4 regions of the Shewanella sp. H8 genome follow, and region 4 is predicted to be linked to each of the others. Evidence: predicted binding sites of a transcription regulator. Region 4 holds the regulator's gene; each other region holds the start of a gene.
The links. The regulator LexA, encoded in region 4, represses DNA repair genes until DNA is damaged. The targets are predictions, from matches to a motif close to TACTGTATNNNNATACAGTA.
Positions count from the first base shown of each region.

Region 1: the regulator LexA is predicted to act here: its motif matches at 2,115-2,134, upstream of ABIS04_RS12080 (DNA topoisomerase III).
Region 2: the regulator LexA is predicted to act here: its motif matches at 3,316-3,335, upstream of ABIS04_RS10645 (YebG family protein).
Region 3: the regulator LexA is predicted to act here: its motif matches at 3,447-3,466, upstream of dinB (DNA polymerase IV).

Region 1 is NZ_CP157213.1:2,777,471-2,782,759, forward strand. It holds gene ABIS04_RS12080 (DNA topoisomerase III) at 109-2,061, opposite strand; gene ABIS04_RS12085 (tRNA (adenine(22)-N(1))-methyltransferase TrmK) at 2,238-3,011, shown strand; gene purF (amidophosphoribosyltransferase) at 3,209-4,723, opposite strand; gene ABIS04_RS12095 (CvpA family protein) at 4,756-5,244, opposite strand.
Region 2 is NZ_CP157213.1:2,460,167-2,465,455, reverse strand. It holds gene ABIS04_RS10660 (MlaD family protein) at 1-1,814, opposite strand, end outside; gene ABIS04_RS10655 (paraquat-inducible protein A) at 1,801-2,397, opposite strand; gene ABIS04_RS10650 (paraquat-inducible protein A) at 2,507-3,133, opposite strand; gene ABIS04_RS10645 (YebG family protein) at 3,347-3,640, shown strand; gene ABIS04_RS10640 (GAF domain-containing protein) at 3,691-4,149, shown strand; gene proQ (RNA chaperone ProQ) at 4,428-5,039, shown strand; gene prc (carboxy terminal-processing peptidase) at 5,061-5,289, shown strand, end outside.
Region 3 is NZ_CP157213.1:3,331,034-3,336,322, reverse strand. It holds gene nqrF (NADH:ubiquinone reductase (Na(+)-transporting) subunit F) at 1-721, shown strand, start outside; gene ABIS04_RS14410 (FAD:protein FMN transferase) at 843-1,856, shown strand; gene nqrM ((Na+)-NQR maturation NqrM) at 1,914-2,138, shown strand; gene bfr (bacterioferritin) at 2,383-2,853, shown strand; gene bfr (bacterioferritin) at 2,866-3,333, shown strand; gene dinB (DNA polymerase IV) at 3,505-4,584, shown strand; gene ABIS04_RS14385 (aminoacyl-histidine dipeptidase) at 4,676-5,289, opposite strand, start outside.
Region 4 is NZ_CP157213.1:276,162-281,450, reverse strand. It holds gene mtr (tryptophan permease) at 1-614, opposite strand, end outside; gene plsB (glycerol-3-phosphate 1-O-acyltransferase PlsB) at 617-3,037, opposite strand; gene lexA (transcriptional repressor LexA) at 3,301-3,915, shown strand; gene ABIS04_RS01185 (cell division inhibitor SulA) at 3,912-4,418, shown strand; gene coxB (cytochrome c oxidase subunit II) at 4,812-5,289, shown strand, end outside.

The sequences.
Region 1 (5,289 bases), 2.0 Mb from region 4:
AAGTGATCTACTTGTAAAGCCTCTCGCCGCGTTACGACCATTTTCTAGACTTTTTAGCTTTTATCCGTAAGCGCAGCGTTCGCTTGTTATCAAACTCAGCTTTAAAACTTAACTTTTTGTTTTTGCCTTGGCACGCTTTTTATATGGCTTTTTAAAGCTGCGCTTGGGTGCACTACTTGATACACCTTGTAATGCTGAAGGTAACTGGCTAGATGCTTGGGTTATTAGACTATCTAATTGACTCAGTAAAGGCTGCATAAACGCATCATACTTGAGTCGCTTTTGACTGATTGCATCCAAACTGTTTTCCCACAATGCGGTCATGTCAGGGGTAGTTGCCGATTCTGGCAAGCTACGGATCAAACCCTTTCCGACAGGGGTGGCTAGAATTGATTTACCTTGACGAACTAAATAACCGCGCTTAAATAACAGTTCAATAATTCCTGCCCGAGTCGCTTCAGTGCCGAGTCCATCGGTTTCTTTAAGGATTTTTTTAATGTCACAGTCCGTTACATATCGACTAATTCCGGTCATTGCACCTAATAAAGTCGCGTCGGTAAAATGCTTTGGCGCTTGAGTCATTTTCTCTAATAATTCTCCGCGTTCGCATTGGAGTATTTGACCTTTAACCAGTGGTGGTAACGATTGTACAGTTTCGTCGTTATTGTCTTCGCTATTCGATTGGCTTGCTGTGGCAGCCCGTTTAAACAATTGCTTCCAACCTAGGGTTTTATCTTGGCGAGCTTTAGTGGTAAACAAACCACCGGCAATAGTTACTTCAACTGCGGTTTCAGCATAAATATAAGCAGGGTAAAACTGAGCTAAATATTGCCTCGCAACATGTTGATATAACTTAGCCTCGTGACTTGATAGCGCAGACAAATTAGCCACTTTTTCTGTAGGTATAATGGCATGGTGAGCGTCCACTTTACTGTCGTCCCACGCTTTAGATTTAAGCTTGGCATTAGGAGCGTCGCAACCATCAACTAATGCTGCAGCGCCTTTGAGTACTGCATCCAATACTTTTGGTGCCAAAGCATGTTGCTCTTTAGGTAAATAGCGACTGTCTGAGCGCGGATAAGTAATCAACTTATGACGCTCATATAAACTTTGGCAGGTGTCCAGTACCTCTTTAGCAGACAGGCCAAAACGTTTAGCTGCATCAATTTGCAGTGCAGATAAACTATAAGGCAATGGTGGATGTTGACGTTTATCTTTGGCTTCAAGCTTAGTCACTTCACCTGATTGTCCATTAATACGAGTAACCACATTTTCAGCTAAGCCTTTGGCTAAAACTCGGCCGTCTTCATCCATGTAAGGTTGACACGCTTCGCTAGGTTGCCACTTAGCACTAAAGGTTTGTTGTTGGTCGGTAACTAAATGTGCCAACACCTCATAAAAGGACTTGGGTTTAAAATCTGCAATCTCGTCATCGCGGCGTACCACTAAGCCCAACAAAGGCGTTTGAACTCTGCCAACTGACAACACCCCTTGATAACCCACTTTACGACCTTGAATGGTGTAAGCACGGGTCATGTTCATGCCATACAGCCAATCAGCACGGCTGCGAGCTAATGCTGAAGTCGATAAAGGAATAAACTCACGATTACTGCGTAACTGCCCTAGCGCTCGTTTAACGGCTTGTGGATTTAAATCACTGATTAATAGCCGCTGAACTTGGTTGAGCTTGTCACCTTTTACGCCTAAATAGGCAATAACTTCATCCACCAGCAATTGCCCCTCACGATCTGGATCGCCAGCATTAATGATCGACGTTGCTTGTTTAACCAGTTTACGTAACACCGTAAGTTGACTGCGTGTTTTAGGTTTAGGCTGTAATTTCCACGTTTGCGGCACTATGGGAAGGTGTTCGAGTTTCCAGGATTTAAAGGCATCATCATAAGCATCTGGCTCGGCTTGCTCTAGTAAATGACCAATACACCATGACACGCAATCACCATTGGCAGCTGTAATAAAACCATCACCTTTTTTATGTGGCTTTGGCAGAACATCAGCAATAGCGCGACCCAAACTCGGTTTTTCAGCAATGTATAGAATCATAATCCATTATTGGGTCGCTAACGTTCAACTGAATGAACTTAATAACGCCACTTAACTGTATAAATTTACAGTATAGATTAGCGCTAAATACGCCAAGCTGCAAATACCAAATAATTATCCACTTTTTTGCTCAAATCATTACAATGCGCAGCTTCACTCTTAAACATGATAAACAGATGAAACTCGGCCAACGCTTAACACATATCAATAACATGTTCCCCAAGGGTTACAGTCACATTTGGGATTGTTGTTGCGACCATGGATTGCTTGGCGCTGCGTTGCTAGATAAGCAAGCTGCTAACATGATCCATTTTGTCGATATTGTGCCTGCACTAATGCAACAGTTAACCACTAAACTTGAGCGGTTTTATCCGCAACAAACATCTCGTCAATGGCAGGTACATTGTAGTGACGTATCAGCGATACCACTGGAGCAACACCCGCAAACACCTTTGGTGATTATTGCGGGTGTTGGCGGAGATTTGATGATCGAGTTGGTTAATTCGCTTTGCCAACAACATTCTGCACGCAATATCGACTTTATCTTGTGTCCTGTTCATCACCAATATGAACTACGCCAACAACTTATTAAACTTGATTGTGATTTAATTGACGAAAAACTGATTGAAGAAAACCGTCGTTTTTATGAAATTTTGTATGTCCGATATGGTGGTCAGAAACCCCATAAAAACACTAATGAGTTAAATAATAACGACACTAATAACAACATGGATGAGCGCAACACCCGACCAACTATGAGCAATGACAATAGAATTAGCCCTGTTGGCGATAAAATATGGCATTCAAACGATCCACACCAACAAGATTTAGCCATACGTTATTTGCATAAAACGCTAGAACATTACAGCAAGATAAACAAATTCAATCCGAATGCAGCGTCACAGGCGCTTGAGTATTATCGCCAAATAAGCATAAAACTGAGGAGCTAGATCGGACTACCTTACGAGTTTGCTTCGTGGTGATAAAATCCAGAGCCATTATCAATGCATCATTTGCTAGTCATTACACTGACTTTTTAGACTTGGTTTGGATAGAATCTCGCCGCAAAGCGACTAAGCTCTTAATTCGCGCATAAAAAAACCAGCATAAAATATGCTGGTTTTTATTGGCAAACAATCAGGCTAACTTATGGATGACACTCGTTGTGCATTTCTAAGTTAGTACCGATGTCTTTTGAGCGATTGGCTTTGGCATCGTCATTACGTAATTGAGTTAAATGATCCAAGTAAGCTTGGTCAACGTCATTAGTAATATAATGACCATCAAATACTGATGTTTCAAAACGTTTAATTTCAGGATTTTCCATTCTTACCGCTTCAATTAAGTCACTTAAGTCTTGGAAAATAATGCCGTCAGCACCAATGATTTTAGCAATTTCATCTGCATCACGACCATGGGCAATAAGCTCATTAGACGTTGGCATATCGATACCATATACGTTCGGGAAACGGATTTCAGGTGCTGCTGAAGCAAAATACACTTTCTTTGCGCCTGCTTCACGTGCCATTTCAATGATTTGCTCAGACGTAGTACCACGAACGATCGAATCATCAACTAACAACACGTTTTTACCTTTAAATTCGGTATTAATCGCGTTTAGCTTACGACGCACAGACTTTTTACGTTCTTGCTGACCGGGCATGATAAAGGTACGGCCGATATAACGGTTTTTAACAAACCCTTGGCGATACGGTAATTCCATACAACGTGCAATTTCTAACGCTATATCGCATGAGGTTTCTGGGATAGGGATAACAACATCAATGTCATGATCTTCCCATTGTTTCTGAATCTTTTTGCCTAACATAGCGCCCATATTTACCCGACTGGCATAAACAGAGATTTTATCGATGCTAGAATCTGGACGTGCAAAATACACGAATTCAAACATACATGGAGCATGGCTTGGATTAACAGCACATTGACGAGTAAATAACTGCCCATCAAGTGAAATATAAATCGCCTCACCAGGTGCTACATCGCGCATGACTTCAAACCCAACAGCATCCAGAGCCACACTTTCTGAGGCCACCATATATTCAGTGCCGGTTGGTGTTTCATGCTTACCAAGTACCAAAGGACGAATGCCAAACGGATCGCGAAATGCCACCATTCCTTGGCCTATGATCATTGCCACCACGGCATAAGCACCACGAATATGTGCATGCACTTTAGCTACAGCATCAAATACTTCGTCTGCACTTAAGGTTAAGCTGCGCGTTTCTTGCAACTCATCGGCAAACAGATTTAACAAAACTTCGGAGTCAGAGGTGGTGTTTACATGACGACGCTTTGTCACCAAAACATCTGCTAATTCAATCGTATTGGTCAAGTTACCATTATGGGCTAACGAAATACCAAATGGCGAATTAACATAAAACGGTTGAGCCTCTGATGCACTCGAGCTGCCAGCGGTAGGATATCGAACATGTCCAATACCGGCATTGCCTTGTAAACGCTGCATATGTTTAGGTTCAAACACGTCTTTGACTAAGCCGTTTGCTTTACGTAAACGAAACGCATTCATGTCAACAGTCACAATACCTGCTGCGTCTTGACCACGATGTTGAAGCACAGTTAGTGCATCATAAATGGTCTGATTAACTGTTGATTTTCCTACTATTCCGACGATACCGCACATGGGTAAGGTTCCTCACTGTAAAGTGTTTTAGGTTAAATTTTGGGTACAAAGCTTGAGGTGTTTTCAAGATAGTTAAAAAACCACTGAATAACCACGCCAAATTCAGGTACAAGTACAGAATCCTGCCACCATTTAGTGTCAGGGAATGCCGTAAAAGCATCCATAAAAAACAGTAATGCGCTAACAATTAACGCGCCACGAATGGCTCCAAAACACAGGCCTAAAACACGGTCTGTGCCCGATAAACCAGTTTTATCGACTAACTGGCCTAACAAATAATTAGCTAATGCCCCTAGGATCAGGGTAATGATAAAAAGAATGGCAATCGCCACACCGTTTCTGACTAACTCGTCCTGCATTTGAGTTAAATGAGCAGCAAGATCGAGATAAAACTGGCTAGCGATAAAGAAAGCGGCAAACCAAACCACAAGAGACATGGCTTCTTTGGCAAACCCACGGATCAAACTAATAATAGTTGATAATCCAATGACAATAATTATTGCGTAATCAATCCAAACCATAAAGATGGGGATCCGGTATAGGGTTCAAGACGGCGGGATTCTAAC
Region 2 (5,289 bases), 2.2 Mb from region 4:
ATACTACCTTTTATTGCGCCTTTGAGAGGCGCTACATTAATGTCGACTCCGGCAAGACTGGCATTGATCGCAACAGCATCATTTCGCCAAAACACAGTCTTAGGATTTACTAAAGGGATAAATTTATTATCGATATTAATATCAATATTAAATTTATCCGTTTTAGCGAGCCAATTAACTTTATTCACCGTGCCAATTTGCATTTTCTTGTAATAAATAGGTGAACCTTCAGCTAGGTCAGCACCATCAATACTGGTTAGTGAAAAGTGCGTCATTTGTTGTTGGGCATAAAGTGTCTGGGCTGATTCAATTGATTCATGCAGTGTTAATTTGCTGTTGGCTGGAATCAATGTTTTGTTGTTACCAGGAATTAAGCTAATTGCCCCTTCAAGCAAAGTGGTCACGTCACGAGTGTTAACGCTTATTCCATCTAATGAAGCATTAATGGCTAAGGCACTTTCTGGAATAAAGAAACTGCCTTTTGTGAGTAGATTTTTAAATTCGGGAAGAATTTCAATATGATATTCGACCGCAGAAAAATCTTGGCTTAAATTGATGCTGGTAATACTTCCTATAGGTAGCTGTTTATATCGCACTTGTGCGCCATTGCTGATACCTGTATGGGTATTGGCAACCACTGTCAGGCTAAGTTTATCTTGCGTGAGCAAATCGGGAGCTTGTGATGCTAAATTAAACTGCATCGTCTCCGTCTCCGCAGAGTCCTGAGTCCCGGGTAACACATTAATGACACTCCCAGTCACCAAACGCCCAAGGTGTTTGACGCCTTTTAACGATAATTCAGCGCCGCTTAGCCAAAATTGGCTGTCATTGGTGATTAAGACTTGGTACTGATGTTCTACTCGAGCGAGAAATTCGACACCAGTCTCGGTTAACGTTACTTTTTCAATTTCACCTATAATGACACCACGGTAAATGATGGCTGTACCTTCATTAACATCTTCACTGTCAGCAGCGGTTAACCTAAAATGAACCCCACCAATAGCGGTGACTTCATCATCATAGAGGGTGTAAACATCCCCATTTTCGGCTTTTAAAGTGTTGCTTCCGGTATCAAAGCTGATGCCGCCGGCCAGAATAGACGCGATACTTTCAGTACTGACTTTTACCCCAGATAAAGAAGCATCTATTTTTAAGCCTGACACGTTCCAAAAGTGGGAGTCTTTATTGACTAAATGAGCATATTGCTCTTGAACAAATGCGCTGATAATAATTTGTTTATTTCCATCTAGACGATAGCTAACAACACTTCCTACAGGAGCTTGACGGAAAAATACTGGCGAGCCGACATCAATCGATCCTAGTTTGGGGGATTTCAGTTCAATCATTATTCCTTCACTGCCGGGAAGAATCGCTGGGGCTTCACGTTGTGCTTCAAAAATAGTGGCAGAACGTCCATCTCCAGGTTGGATTGCAATGTAATTTCCCGAAAATAAGGTATCTAATCCTTCAACACCGGTGATACTGGCTTTAGGTTTAACTAACCAAAAAAGGGTATTTTTATTCAAAAATGGGTCAGCGCGGTAATCCATGACTACTTTTACGTTAACGCCTTTAAGATCATCATCAATGCCTATATCGGTTACTTTACCTACCGACAAACCTTGGTATTTTACCAAGGTTTTACCGATATCAATTCCAGCGGCACTGGGAAAGTGGATCAAAATTTCAATGCCTGACTCTTTAATGCTTTTTACACCTAACCAAGCGCCTAATATCAAGGCGACAACAGGTAATAACCATATTGGCGAGAATAATTTTTTCTTCACAATTTTCGGCGATTCAATTTCTGTCATTTGTTTGTTCCAAGCGGTCCCAGAGTAAACGAGTATCTAACACTTTTGCCGCGAGTTGCGTTAGTAATATAACTAATGCAAATGCTGTTGCGGCGGGTGCAGGTTTGGCGTCTAAAAGTTGCCCCATATTCACTAAGGCAACCGTTAATGAAATCACGAATAAATCGAGCATTGACCAACGGCCAATCCATTCAATGATGTGAAAACCAACCATTAACTTTCTTTTTGATATTGGTAGGTTAAAACTGATAGCAGACAAATAAGTAGCTAAGCCAATAATTTTTAGCCAAGGTACTAAAATACTCGCTGTGAAAACAATAATGGCAATCGGGAACATGCCGGTTTTAACTAAATGGCTAATACCACTAAAAATAGTGTCGTTGGTGACCACACCACGGTTGGTTAATAACGTGATTGGATAAATATTGGCGACCACAAGTAAAATGGTTGCCGTGATCAATAAAGCCCAGCTTTGCTGGATACTGGCATAATTACGGCTGCTTAATTGGCTAAAACAACGTCTACAATGACCATTACTAAGCAGATTAAGTTTACGACACACAGGACATAGACATAAGCCCATTTGTTTTCCTTGAAAATTCGATGGGGTCTTCTTTGTCGCATCGTCGTTCGTATTCTCAACGGTCTCTGCACTGCATTTTGTGATTTCACCTGCAATGGTGGTTGGATGATTAGGCATCAACATAGCTCCACATGTGTTCTAGGTTATATTCACGTTGTAAGAATAAAATTATGATAAACAACATGGTAAAACACAAGGTGCCCATTCCGAAATAAACATCCGAAAAATCAGAAAGTTGAAATGCAGATACTAAAAAGCTGATGACATAAATTTCTAACATGGTCATTTGTGATATTAAACCATGATTTTTTAAAAGTGTACTGTAAGTTCTTTGCCAAAATGAACTATGAAGCTTTAATTTTACAATGAGCACTTGGGTTAGAATCGATAATATTAAGAGTCCAGGTGCGATAACCGCCGCGACCATTACCGCTAAACCTACAACCCAATATCCTTCTAACCACACTGTAATAGCAGCCTGCAATACGGTTGTCGTTCGCACGCTACCAAGAAAATGAATTTCAAGTACAGGTAATAAATTAGCGGGTATAAAAATAATCAGCGCCGCGATACACAATGCCAACATGCCATTAATTGAGCAATAAGGAGCGTCATATAATGCAGTGTGGCAGCGTGGGCACAACGCTCTAGCACTTGAGGGCAAAGCTCGTCTCCTCACTACCAAATCACATGATTGGCATAAAATTATTGAATCATGGTCATCTAGTTCATGCATGTAGAATTAATCTAATCCATATTGAAACGCATTATTGGGGGAGCGAAGAGTTAAGCCTCTCTGCTTTGCCTTATATTGGTAAATAAATGTATCAATTGTTAAAAAGTCTCAATTTTCTTCACTTGATAATATCAGAATAACCAGAACACTTGCATCATAAGTTAACTATGTGAGATTCTATACACTGTATATAAAAACAGTGAGGATTACATCATGGCAGTGATAACCCAGTTTGTCGTGGTCAGAGAAGGGGTGGAAAAGATGACATTTATATCGAAGAAAGAGGCAGATGCCTACGATAAGATGCTTGATATTTCCGATAATCTAGTGCCTTTTATCGCTAAGGCAGACCTCGGACTTGATGAAAATAAATGCGAACAGTTGGCATTTTACCTAGCAAACCATAAAGATGAGCTTTCTAACTTGCTAAAAGGTATCGTACAGGTTAAAAACGCTCCTGCGGCAAAAAGCAAGAAAGTGACCGCTAAAAATACATCAGCCGAATAGGCACGTTAATAGCTCACTCTTTTTGTGAGTGTTCAGCTTAAGGAATGGAAATGAAAACCGAATTTTACCAAACGTTAAATCGTCAAGCACAAGCTTTACTCGAAGGCGAAGATGATTTAATTGCGGCAATGGCTAATTTTTCAGCGTTGTTGAATGACAACCTGGAAGACCTTAACTGGGCTGGTTTTTATATCAAGCGCGGTGAGCAATTAGTCCTTGGTCCATTCCAAGGTAAAGTCGCTTGTACCCGTATCAATATGGGTAAAGGTGTTTGTGGGACTGCTGCTGCAGAAAATAAAACCCAGCGAATTGCTGACGTTCATGATTTTGATGGTCATATAGCATGCGATTCGGCGAGTAATTCTGAAATTGTAATTCCTGTTAGACAGGGCAATAAGGTTGTGGCAGTGTTAGATATTGACAGTCCATTATTGAATCGTTTTGATCAAGATGATCAAATCGGCCTAGAAAACATGGTAAAAAGTCTAGAAACTTGCCTATTTGGTTAAATAGCGAACAAATTAGATTAAATCATGGTCGCATTCGCTGCCGTGGGCTTTATAATATGCCGCTATACGCATTTGTGCTGGATTTACTGATGAGCGATGATTAAGCTGAGAGTAAGTTTGGTTAAATTGTTAAGGTTTGTTTCAATGACTTTAGCTAACTGGCGGATAGTGATATTTTGTACGTTGAGCCTTAACGGTTAAGGTTTAACGAAAGATGAACGACTGCATGGCAAATTTTAAGCCGCATAATCAGTCCCTTTATTAACGTGGAAGTAAAAATGGAATCAACAGACAAGTTGACCGACACCAACGCAATATTAGCGTATTTATATGAAACCTTTCCTTTATGCTTTATTGCAGAAGGTGAAACTAAGCCATTAAAAATTGGTTTGTTTCAAGATTTGGCTGAACGGTTAGCTGATGATTCTAAAGTCAGTAAAACACAATTACGTGTAGCGCTTCGTCGTTACACAAGCAGCTGGCGTTATTTGAAAGGCGTTAAAGCGGGTGCTAAACGTATTGATCTTGACGGTAATGAATGTGCTGAATTAGAACAAGAGCACATCGACCATGCTATTTTGACGCTTAAAGAAAGCCAAGATAAAGCTAAAGCCAAACGTCAAGCTTTGGCTCCTAAAAAGCCTGCTAAGAAAGTTGCACCGAAACGTGCTCCTGCTGTTAAAAAAGAACGTCCAGTACCTGTAGCGGCTCCGGTCATTAAACTTGTACCGGCTAAACTTGAAGATTTGAAACCCAAACAACGTGTTAATGTTAAGTTAGGCGCCACACCTGTACCTGGAGTCGTGACTGATATTAATAAAGAAGATGTGCATGTTCAGCTAGACACTGGCCTATCCATCAAAGTACGTGCTGAGCACATATTGTTATAGAAATTTAAGGAGTACTTGTTGATGCGAAAACTTACTTTGGCCGCGTCAATTGCCAGTTTATTTGTCGGCTTTTCGGCATGGGCAATTTCACCAACGATTCAAATCAGCGAGTTACCTAAACTAGCACAAGAGCCACAGCATAAAGTGGCTAGCAAGCGAGTAACAACTTTGTTTACTCGCTCGCATTATCATCGTTTTAACCTTGATGATACCTTTTCTGAAAAGATTTATGCCCGCTTTCTTGAACAAC
Region 3 (5,289 bases), 1.4 Mb from region 4:
AATTGAAGCACCTGCTCATCATGTTAAATATGCTGAGTTTGAAGTGCCTGATAAGTATCGTGGCGACTGGGAACACTTTGGTTTCTTCAAGTTAGAATCACAAGTAGACGAAGAAACTATTCGTGCTTACTCAATGGCTAACTACCCAGAAGAGTTTGGGATTATTATGTTGAACGTGCGTATTGCTACGCCACCGCCACGTAATTTAACCTTGCCTTGTGGTAAAATGTCTTCATACATCTGGAGCTTAAAAGCCGGTGATAAAGTCACTATTTCTGGTCCATTTGGTGAGTTTTTCGCTAAAGATACTGATGCAGAAATGGTCTTCATTGGTGGTGGTGCTGGTATGGCCCCTATGCGTTCACATATTTTTGACCAATTAAAGCGTCTTAAATCAAAACGTAAGATTAGCTTCTGGTACGGTGCGCGTTCTAAGCGTGAAATGTTCTATGTGGAAGATTTTGACGGCTTAGCGGCCGAGAATGAAAACTTCCAGTGGCATGTTGCGTTGTCAGATCCGCAAGCGGAAGATAACTGGACTGGTTATACTGGTTTCATTCATAACGTTTTGTATGAAAACTACTTGCGTGACCATGACGCTCCAGAAGATTGTGAGTTCTACATGTGTGGACCTCCAATGATGAATGCAGCCGTAATTGGTATGCTTAAAGATTTAGGTGTCGAAGATGAAAACATCTTATTAGATGATTTTGGCGGCTAATGAGTTAGCTCATTACATTGACATGTAAGTCATGAAAATTGCAGCAATGCAGACAGGGTGGTTAAACACGAGTCTGTGTGCTGCAATTTTTTTTATTCATTTGAAAAAGTGTAAATTTGAAATGACCGTAAATTCAATCAAGTTACTGCTATTGCCAGCCCTTTTGCTATTCGTCAGTGCATGTAGCTCACCAGAGCCGATGATTTCATTATCAGGTAGTACAATGGGGACCACATACCATATTAAAGTGGTACCTAATGAAAAATTACCAGAACCCCAATTACTTCAAGCTGAAATAGATATGGCCTTGGAAGTTGTTAATGATCAAATGTCGACCTATCGTCCAGACTCGGAACTGTCGAAATTTAATCAATTACAAATACAGCAGAGAGTTAAGGTTTCAGCTGATACGATTAAAGTGATAAAAGAGGGAATGCGTCTTTATAAAGAGACCGATGGGGCGTTAGATATCACCTTAGGCCCAGTGGTTAACTTGTGGGGTTTTGGTCCAGATAAAAGACCTATTACTGAGCCAAGCCAAGCCCAAATTGATGCCGCAAAATCTAAAATGGGCATCAATGAATTGTCAATTAGTGGTCATAGCTTAATTAAGCATAATGCCGATTTATACATTGATTTATCATCAATTGCCAAAGGCTTTGGTGTTGATAAAATTGCGGCCATTTTAGATAAGTATCATGCCAGTGGTTACCTTGTAGAAATTGGTGGTGAGCTTAACGTCAAAGGCACTAAAGCTGATCATTCACCTTGGCGCGTCGCAGTTGAGCAACCCACTAGTGAAGGGCAAGTGGTGCAACAAGTGATTGAGCCAGGAACCATGTCATTAGCAACATCTGGCGATTATCGTAACTTTTATCAAGAAAATGGCGAACGTTTTTCACATTTGATTGATCCACGAAGTGGATATCCTATAAAGCATAAACTTGCGTCTGCAACCGTGTTAAACTCTAGTTGTATGACCGCAGATGGATATGCTACCGCCATGATGGTGTTAGGTACTGAGGCTTCCCTCGCACTTGCTAAAGAGAAACATTTAGCAATAATGCTGATAGAGAAGCAAGAGCAAGGTTTTAAGGTCTATTACAGTGATGCGTTTAAAGCGTATTTGAAATAGGTTTTTTTGATTCAAAACTACTCAAGCTTGAGCTGAATGAGTTGACTGGAGTTCGTTATGAGCACATTTATTGCTGCATTTGTGGTGTTATTATTATTTTTCTTATTGATGTCTGTCGGATATATCGTTAAAAAGAAAGCGGTTGAAGGCAGTTGTGGTGGTTTAGGTGTTTTAGGTATTGAAAAAGCCTGTGACTGTGATGATCCATGTGATGCTCGCAAGCGTCGTATGGAAAAAGATCAAGCTCGCAAAGAAATGCTTAATCAAAACCGCATTATTTAAGTCAAACAGTTTTATAAAAGCCATTTAAGAAACAATGTTTTTAGCGCTTACAATGTAAAGAGTCTTCATTTTGAAGGCTTTTTTTATGTCTTATTTTTAGATTGCCATTACAAATCTAAGTTGTAATGATAACGGTTATCAGTTGTAAGTGTGTGAAATAAAAAGGAAATTTGCCTTTCTCTCTACAGTGTTCTATTCTATGTGAAATTGATCGAGATCAAATTATTTATCAAGGGACATTACTATGAAAGGTCATCCTAAAGTCATCAGCCAACTCAATCGCGTACTTACTTGCGAGCTGACGGCCATTAACCAATACTTTTTACATGCTCGTATGTTTAAACATTGGGGTTTGGCTAAGCTTAATGAAAAAGAGTACAAAAAATCGATTGAAGACATGAAGCATGCTGACAAATTGATTGAACGTGTTTTGTTTCTTGAAGGTTTACCTAACCTACAACAGCTAGACAAACTTCGTATTGGTGAACATGCTGAAGAAATGCTTAGCTGTGACATGGCGGCAATAACGGCACAAATTGCCGTTTTGCGCGAAGCTATTGATATCTGCGAAACCCAGCAAGATTATGTTAGCCGTGATCTGCTTGAAGATTTACTAGAAGATGAAGAAGAGCACCTAGATTGGATTGAGTCGCAACAAGAGCTCATCACTCAAACCGGTATTCAAAATTATCTTCAATCACAAATTAACGACTAATAGGAACAGATTATGAAAGGTCATCCAGAAGTTATAGACGCCCTAAATCTTTTATTAACCGGTGAGTTGTCTGCCATGGATCAATATTTTGTCCATGCGCATATGTATGAAGATTGGGGATTCAATGAATTATATACTCGTATCTTGCATGAATCAGATGACGAAAAGTTGCACGCGGCAAAATTAGTCCAACGCATTTTATTCTTAGAAGGCACTCCCGATGTAGGTAGCCGTGAAGCATTGAATATTGGTAAAGACGTGCAAGAAATGTTTAGAAATGATTTGGCATATGAATATCATGTCGCTGATAATTTACGTAAGGTGATTGCCCTATGTGAAGAAAAAAATGATTATCAAACCCGCGAAATTTTAGAAGTATTACTTGATGACACTGAATCTGACCACATGTACTGGTTAGAAAAACAATTAGGTCTTATTGAGCGTGTAGGTTTGCAAAATTATTTGCAGACAAAAATGTAATTTATTTGTAAGAGCATATCATTTGCAAGATAGTATCATTTTTAGATTGTATCATTTTTAGTTAACAGCCCAACTATGTTGGGCTTTTTTGTGTTTGCAAGAGAATGATTGAATACTGTTTTTGTATACAGTAGTATTACGGTTAATTAAGTTACTGGTAATGGTTACAGAATGCGTAAAATCATTCACATCGATATGGATTGCTATTTTGCTGCCGTTGAAATGCGAGATTTTCCTGAACTTCGTGGGAAAGCTATCGCTGTTGGCGGCAGAAGCGATCGACGAGGTGTGATAAGCACATGCAGTTATGAGGCCCGTAAATTTGGGGTCCGCAGTGCCATGTCCAGTTATCACGCACTGCAATTGTGCCCGCATCTAATTTTAGTGCCTGGGCGAATGGATGTGTATAAATCAGTATCATTGCAAATACGTGAGATTTTTCATCGATACACTGATTTGGTTGAGCCATTGTCTTTAGATGAGGCTTACCTTGATGTTAGCGACTGCCAAGCTCATCAAGGCAGTGCCACGTTAATCGCTAAAGCTATCCGCGATGATATTTTTGACGTTACCGGGTTAACGGCTTCAGCCGGTATTGCACCCATTAAGTTTCTAGCCAAAATTGCTTCCGATTTAAATAAGCCAAATGGTCAATATGTGATTACCCCGAATCAAATTGGCGATTTTGTCAAAGACCTACCCCTGAGTAAAATTCCTGGTGTTGGTAAAGTCACCTCAAAAAAGCTAGCCGATATAGGTTTAACCACTTGTTATGATGTACAGCAATATTCCAAACCTCAGTTAATCGATGCTTTCGGTAAATTTGGCCATGTGTTAATAGAGCGTTCTCAAGGTATCGATACCAGGCAAATTAGCCCTCACCGAGTGCGTAAATCGGTTGGTGTTGAAACGACGTTAGCTAAAGACATTTTTACTTTAGAACAATGTCATCAAGTATTACCACAGCTTATTCAAGAACTGAGTGCTCGTGTTCATCGAAGTGCTAAAGACAGGCAAATCCATAAGCAGGTCGTTAAACTTAAATTTAACGACTTTAAACAAACTACCATTGAGCATCGCAGTGATGAGATTTCAATTAATTTGTTTCATGAGTTGTTATTGCAAGCTTTGCAGCGCAGCCAAGGACGAGGGATCCGTTTGGTTGGCGTGAGTGTTGGTTTAGCGGATGTAACGTTGGCAACGGCAGATAACGGTGTGGATCAAATTACTCAACTCGATTTACAGTTTTAATATTTCATACGTTGAAGTTCTTTATACCAATGGGTACAAAAAAGGCGACATTTCTGTCGCCTTTTTTGAGTCTGTAAATTATTGATCGTGATTAAGCTTCTTTAGCTGGAATACGTGCCAATACTGCAAGTAACAATTCCCAGTATTGACCAACAGTAGTGATGTTGACCTTTTCATCTGGGCTGTGTGGATAGCGAATTGTTGGGCCAATCGATACCATGTCCATAAGCGGGTAGGGTTCTTTGAATAAACCACATTCAAGACCTGCATGGATTACCATAATGGTAGGATCTTTTTTATAAATGTCGTTATAGGTTTCACGCACAATCGCCATTACTGGTGAACTGGTGTCTGGTTTCCAGCCCGGATATGCACCGCTTAAATCAATACTCGCCCCAGAAAGGTTAGCCAATGCAGTCAGCATGCCTGTGACTTCTTCACGACCCGAGTCAATTAATGAGCGAATAAGACATAGCACTTCAACGCTTTCATCTTCAGTACTAATGACACCGATATTCAATGATGTTTCTGTAACACCTTCCACTTCATCACTCATGCGGATCACCCCGTTAGGGCTAGCATGCAGTAGGTCAATTAAGGTATTTTGCGCTTCTTCGCCCATGACTTTCGTTGGTGGCTCTATTGTGGCTAACGTGAGTGTCATGGATGGATCTGCAACGGCTAATTCTTCACGAACTAACGCTT
Region 4 (5,289 bases):
AAGCCAAAAGGAATTGCGGCAAGTAAATAAGGTAAATATCGCGACTCGCCATCGGGAGATGTTAGCTTTATCGGATCGATGTCGATTAATAAATTACCGATAGCCAAAAAGAAAGTAATGACCATACCACCGAGCATAATCGTGGTGATCCGATCAACCGCTTTGGTGCTGATAAACACGACTAGCGCTAAAACAACGGCAAAAACTAACCCCGCGACACTCTGGGGTAAACTTACGCCAACAGCAGATAAACTGTGATTAACAATCGACCCACCGCCACTAATATATGCATACGTTAAAATATACAACACAAAGGCAATTGATAAGCCGTTAACCACTCGCCAAAACTGTCCTAGTGTCACTCTAGTTAAGGTGTCAAAACTGTCGCCCGGTTCAAAATGCAGGTTGGCTTCTAGTAACAGCAAGCCCGACATCAGCATGCAAAACCATACACCTAGTAACATCGCTATTGAATAACCAAACCACATCCCGGCACCTACAACAGGTAACGAAAACATTCCCGCACCAACAGTTGTTCCGGCAATAATCATCGCCCCGCCCAATACAGATTTACCGCCGACACGATGCTTAGCAGCATTCATATGGTTAGCCATTATTATCCGTGCTCCGTTTGCACACTATCAACAATGGTTTGCCTTACTGAAGATCCAAGTAATTTATTAACATTATCTCTTATTCTAATCACTTCAGAACGATGCTCGTCACTGCATAAATAACCCAATTCCTTCAGTTTTACACTCAAGGTGTTATACAGCTTTTTATCATAAAACTCAGGAGCAGTAATGCCGTGTAACGCGCCTAATCTCTTGGCTAATAAGTGACTATCGGTTTCAAGCTCTGAACGTTCCAAATCAGGCTTTATCGCCAATAAATTGAAGATAATGGCATATCGCTGCAAGGTTTCATTTATGGTTTCAGCAAGAAGCAACACTTGGGTGATATGACGAGGTGTGATGACAAAATTATCTTCACCACTCAGTAAACCTTGTTCAACCATGAATTCTAGAATGCTATCTATATGCGCAGGCACATCATCAATACCCATAAAGAGTTCGGCTTTAAGTAACGGATATAAATCCATAACAACCGCATGAATGCGTTTACGATCGCATACATCATAATGAGCTAAACAACTGGCAATTAATGAAGGAAGCGCCATGAGGTGAATAATGTTGTTACGGTAGTAACTCATAGTAATAGCTATTTTCTCATCGACCGAAATAATTTCGCCAATCGGATCTTTACTACTAACAAACTTATCTAACGACAAACAATGATCAACAATCGATTTACCATTACCTTCTGCAACAGATGTGAAATCGGTATAAGGCACGGTTTTAAGTAAGGCTAAATACAAATCAAGCTGACGTTCTAACTGGCCTCTTTCCAACGCATTTTGCTCTGATGCCAATAACACCAAACTGGTCAATGCCACCGAACTGGCGGCGGCTGCACCATTAATATTAGTCATCACGCGGTTAGCTAATGAATTAACCGATGGCGTAAACCACGACGGTTTTTGATCCGGATCTTTTGCAAGCTCAGCACGCCATTCCGGTGCCTGTTGATTTAAGAAATGCTGTAGATTAATGGGTTCACCAAAATTGACATAACCTCGGCCAAAATTACCTAATCTACTAATCGCCCCAAATACTTGCCACACCGATTCTTTTTTCTTTTTCTTACCACTTAATTCTTTATGATAAGTCGCTACTTCCATAACGTGGTCATACCCTAAATACACAGGTACTAAAGTCACCGGACGCTCTATACCACGCAACACACTGTTTATAGTCATGGCCAGCATGCCCGTTTTAGGGGCCAGCAAGCGTCCGGTACGCGAACGACCACCTTCGGTGAAATATTCGACGGAATAACCCTTAGCAAACAACTGATCCAAATATTCACGAAAGACTGCTGTATAAAGTTTATTGCCATTAAAACTGCGGCGGATAAAGAATGCCCCGCCACGGCGGAACATTGGCCCTGCAGGCCAAAAATTAAGGTTTATACCCGCGGCAATATGTGGAGGAACCATGCCCTGGTAATACAAAATATACGACAGTAATAAGTAATCCATATGGCTGCGATGACAAGGCACATAGACAATCTCATGGCCATCATGATGTAGCTGTCGAACCTGTTCGGCACCTTTAATGTTAATGCCACTGTATAATTTATTCCATAACCAAGTCAGAAAACGCTCAGTTATGCGAACTAAACTATCGGAATAATTAGCAGCAATTTCATCAAGGTATTCAATAGCAGTTTCGCGGGCTTTCTCTGGCGAGACTTTTTTACTTAGCGACTCTTCTTCTATGGCCTTCTTGATAGACTCAGATTTTAATAAAGAAGCAAATAATACGTTTCGATTAGGTAACTGTGGCCCGGTCATAACCTTGCGTTGACGACGAAAATGCACTCGAGCAACACGGGTTAATTTGTGAGCAATTCTTTTATCTGTACCGTGTTCATCGGCCATATAACGAAGCGATAATGCATTAGAGAACTGGACAAAATTATGCCGTCCTAAAAATAAAATCATTAACCATTTACGTAGCCATGTTGGATTTTCTCTTTCAAATACAGCCGCTTTCATGCTGTCATCTTCTTTCCCTGGAGTACGTCCCCAATAAAGACAAACAGGAACCAACTGAATATCTAATTCAGAGTTCTCACGATGAAGAGATAATAGACTGGTAAAATAATTAATGAATTTTTCACCACTTTCGCGTTTACCAAATAATGGTTTGCGCCCCTCTAAACAAACAACACGAGGCACTTGCAAGCCATCAAGCTTTAATGATTCATAAGGGCTAGGCATACCAAAGCCTTCTGTGATTTCGCTCAAGGCGGCAATATCACTGATAGATTCCGTTTTCATCAAATAAACTAGAGGTTTAGTCGGATCTATATTGAGGTCATCAAAAGGATCATGTGGCACAACAATTGTTTGCACCATCCATTTTTGAATCCACTTTAATGTTCGTAAAAATATTGAATCAGGTTTTGACATGGTTATTTTCGCAACATAAGCCACTATAATATTGTTGCATAGGATACCAGAAACTACCCTGCTTACACTATCTGGCTTGTTTATCTTTGCCCTAAAGCTATTTTTCTTTCCGATAAAACAAGTTTTAAATATTTAAAATCATTTAAAAACAAGTAACTACCAAGTTACTTCCTAATAAAACACAAAAAATAGTTGGTTAATACTTGCACGAAAATAATCACTGTATATAATGACAGTCACTGTATAAAAAGACAGGAATTGTCATGAGACCGTTAACGCCGCGCCAAGCTGAAATATTAGACTTAATTAAAAACAATATCGCCGAAACAGGTATGCCACCCACTCGTGCTGAAATTGCGAATCGTCTTGGCTTTAAAAGTGCTAATGCCGCCGAAGAGCATTTAAAAGCATTAGCCAAAAAAGGCTTTATCGAGATAATTCCTGGTACCTCTAGAGGTATTCGATTACCTCATGAAGAACAGGTTGAAACCGGCCTGCCGCTCATTGGACAAGTTGCTGCTGGAGAGCCTATTTTGGCCCAAGAGCACGTGGAAAACTATTATCAAGTTGACCCCAATATGTTTAAACCCGCCGCTGATTTTTTATTGCGGGTTCGTGGTGACAGCATGAAAAATATCGGCATTTTAGAAGGCGACCTTCTCGCGGTACATAAAATGCAGCAAGCACGTAATGGCCAAGTTGTGGTGGCACGAATCGACGATGACGTCACCGTAAAACGATTTGAACAGAAAGGTAACGTCATTTATCTGCATGCAGAAAATGAAGATTACAACCCGATAAAAGTGGATTTAAGTTGCCAAAGCCTAACCATCGAAGGGCTTGCCGTTGGTGTTATCCGTAATGGAGATTGGTTATGAACAAACTAATGGGCATCGCCCCACGCCACCCTGGCTTATGGGTGGATTTATCAGACACAGAACTTCAGGGCAACCAAACCATTCAAACATTGCAAACGGTTACCCAAGGTGAAGCAGAGCTGAGTCAATTGTGTAGTCAATTAGCAACGTTAAGCCAACAAGGCCGCTGGATTGTACTCATTAGCCCACCTCACATTGGTTATAAACATATGCTGGCAAGTGCCGGAGTGAGAATGGATCGCATTTTACTGGTTCACACCAAAGATGAAGTCGAGACATTATGGGCCATGGAAAAAGCACTCACTAGTGGTACATCGAGTGCAGTAGTAACTTGGACAAGCTCACTTGATGCTCGCGATAGTCGCCGTTTGGAAATAGTAGCCAAAAGCGCACGTGCATTAGGGATCGTAATTGAAGATGTGAATACTCACTTACCTCACAAACATCAACTTGTTAGCCCTACCTTAGCAAATGGAACAAGTAATTTTTGCTCGTTTCACTAAGCACAAACCCTTAATTACCAAGCCCTGTATTGAATTCAGGGCTTTTTTTTCACCTTTTTCAGGCGATTAAGAAAAAAAGTGATCTTGATCAATCCTTAATCTACAAGTAATGTAATTAACAAGGATGAAACAATTTTTTATCTTTAATTTGACGTAAATGGCAGATTTAATAGTCATCGATGGGAAAACGTCAACACAAATTGATAAGTTCAGTCGTAGGTACAAGCGTGGTGCACAGCTAACAATAAAACCGTAGACCGTCTGTTTACAACCACCAAGGTACTTTGAGGTCATCAAACTTTTTTCGGGAACCGAAGAGTTTGCATAGAGCAGAGAATTACTGTGTGACTTTTCTTTGTAATTGCAATTTGCAATTAACAGAGGAGCAGTCTTGTGAAGCAATGGTTGTATTGTTTACTGGTTGTGTGTGTAGCACTTCCGCTTGGGGCAACAGCAATGCCCCTCAACATGACTCAAGGCGTGACAGATATCAGTGGTCAGGTTTATCACCTCCACATGACGATTCTTTATATCTGTTGTGCCATTGGGTTAGTGGTGTTTGGGATCATGATCTATTCAATGATTTACCACCGCAAATCAAAAGGCGCAGTCGCGGCCAATTTTCATGAAAGTACCAAAGTGGAAATTGCTTGGACCGTCATTCCTTTTATCATCTTAATTGCAATGGCTATTCCAGCCACCAAAACCTTAATTGCCATGGAAGATCCCAGCGATGCTGATCTCACCATTAAAATTACTGGGTCGCAGTGGAAATGGCATTACAGCTATTTTGATAAAGACATCGAATTTTACAGCTCATTATCTACCCCCAGAGAACAAATTGACGGTAGTGAGGCTAAAGGAGAACATT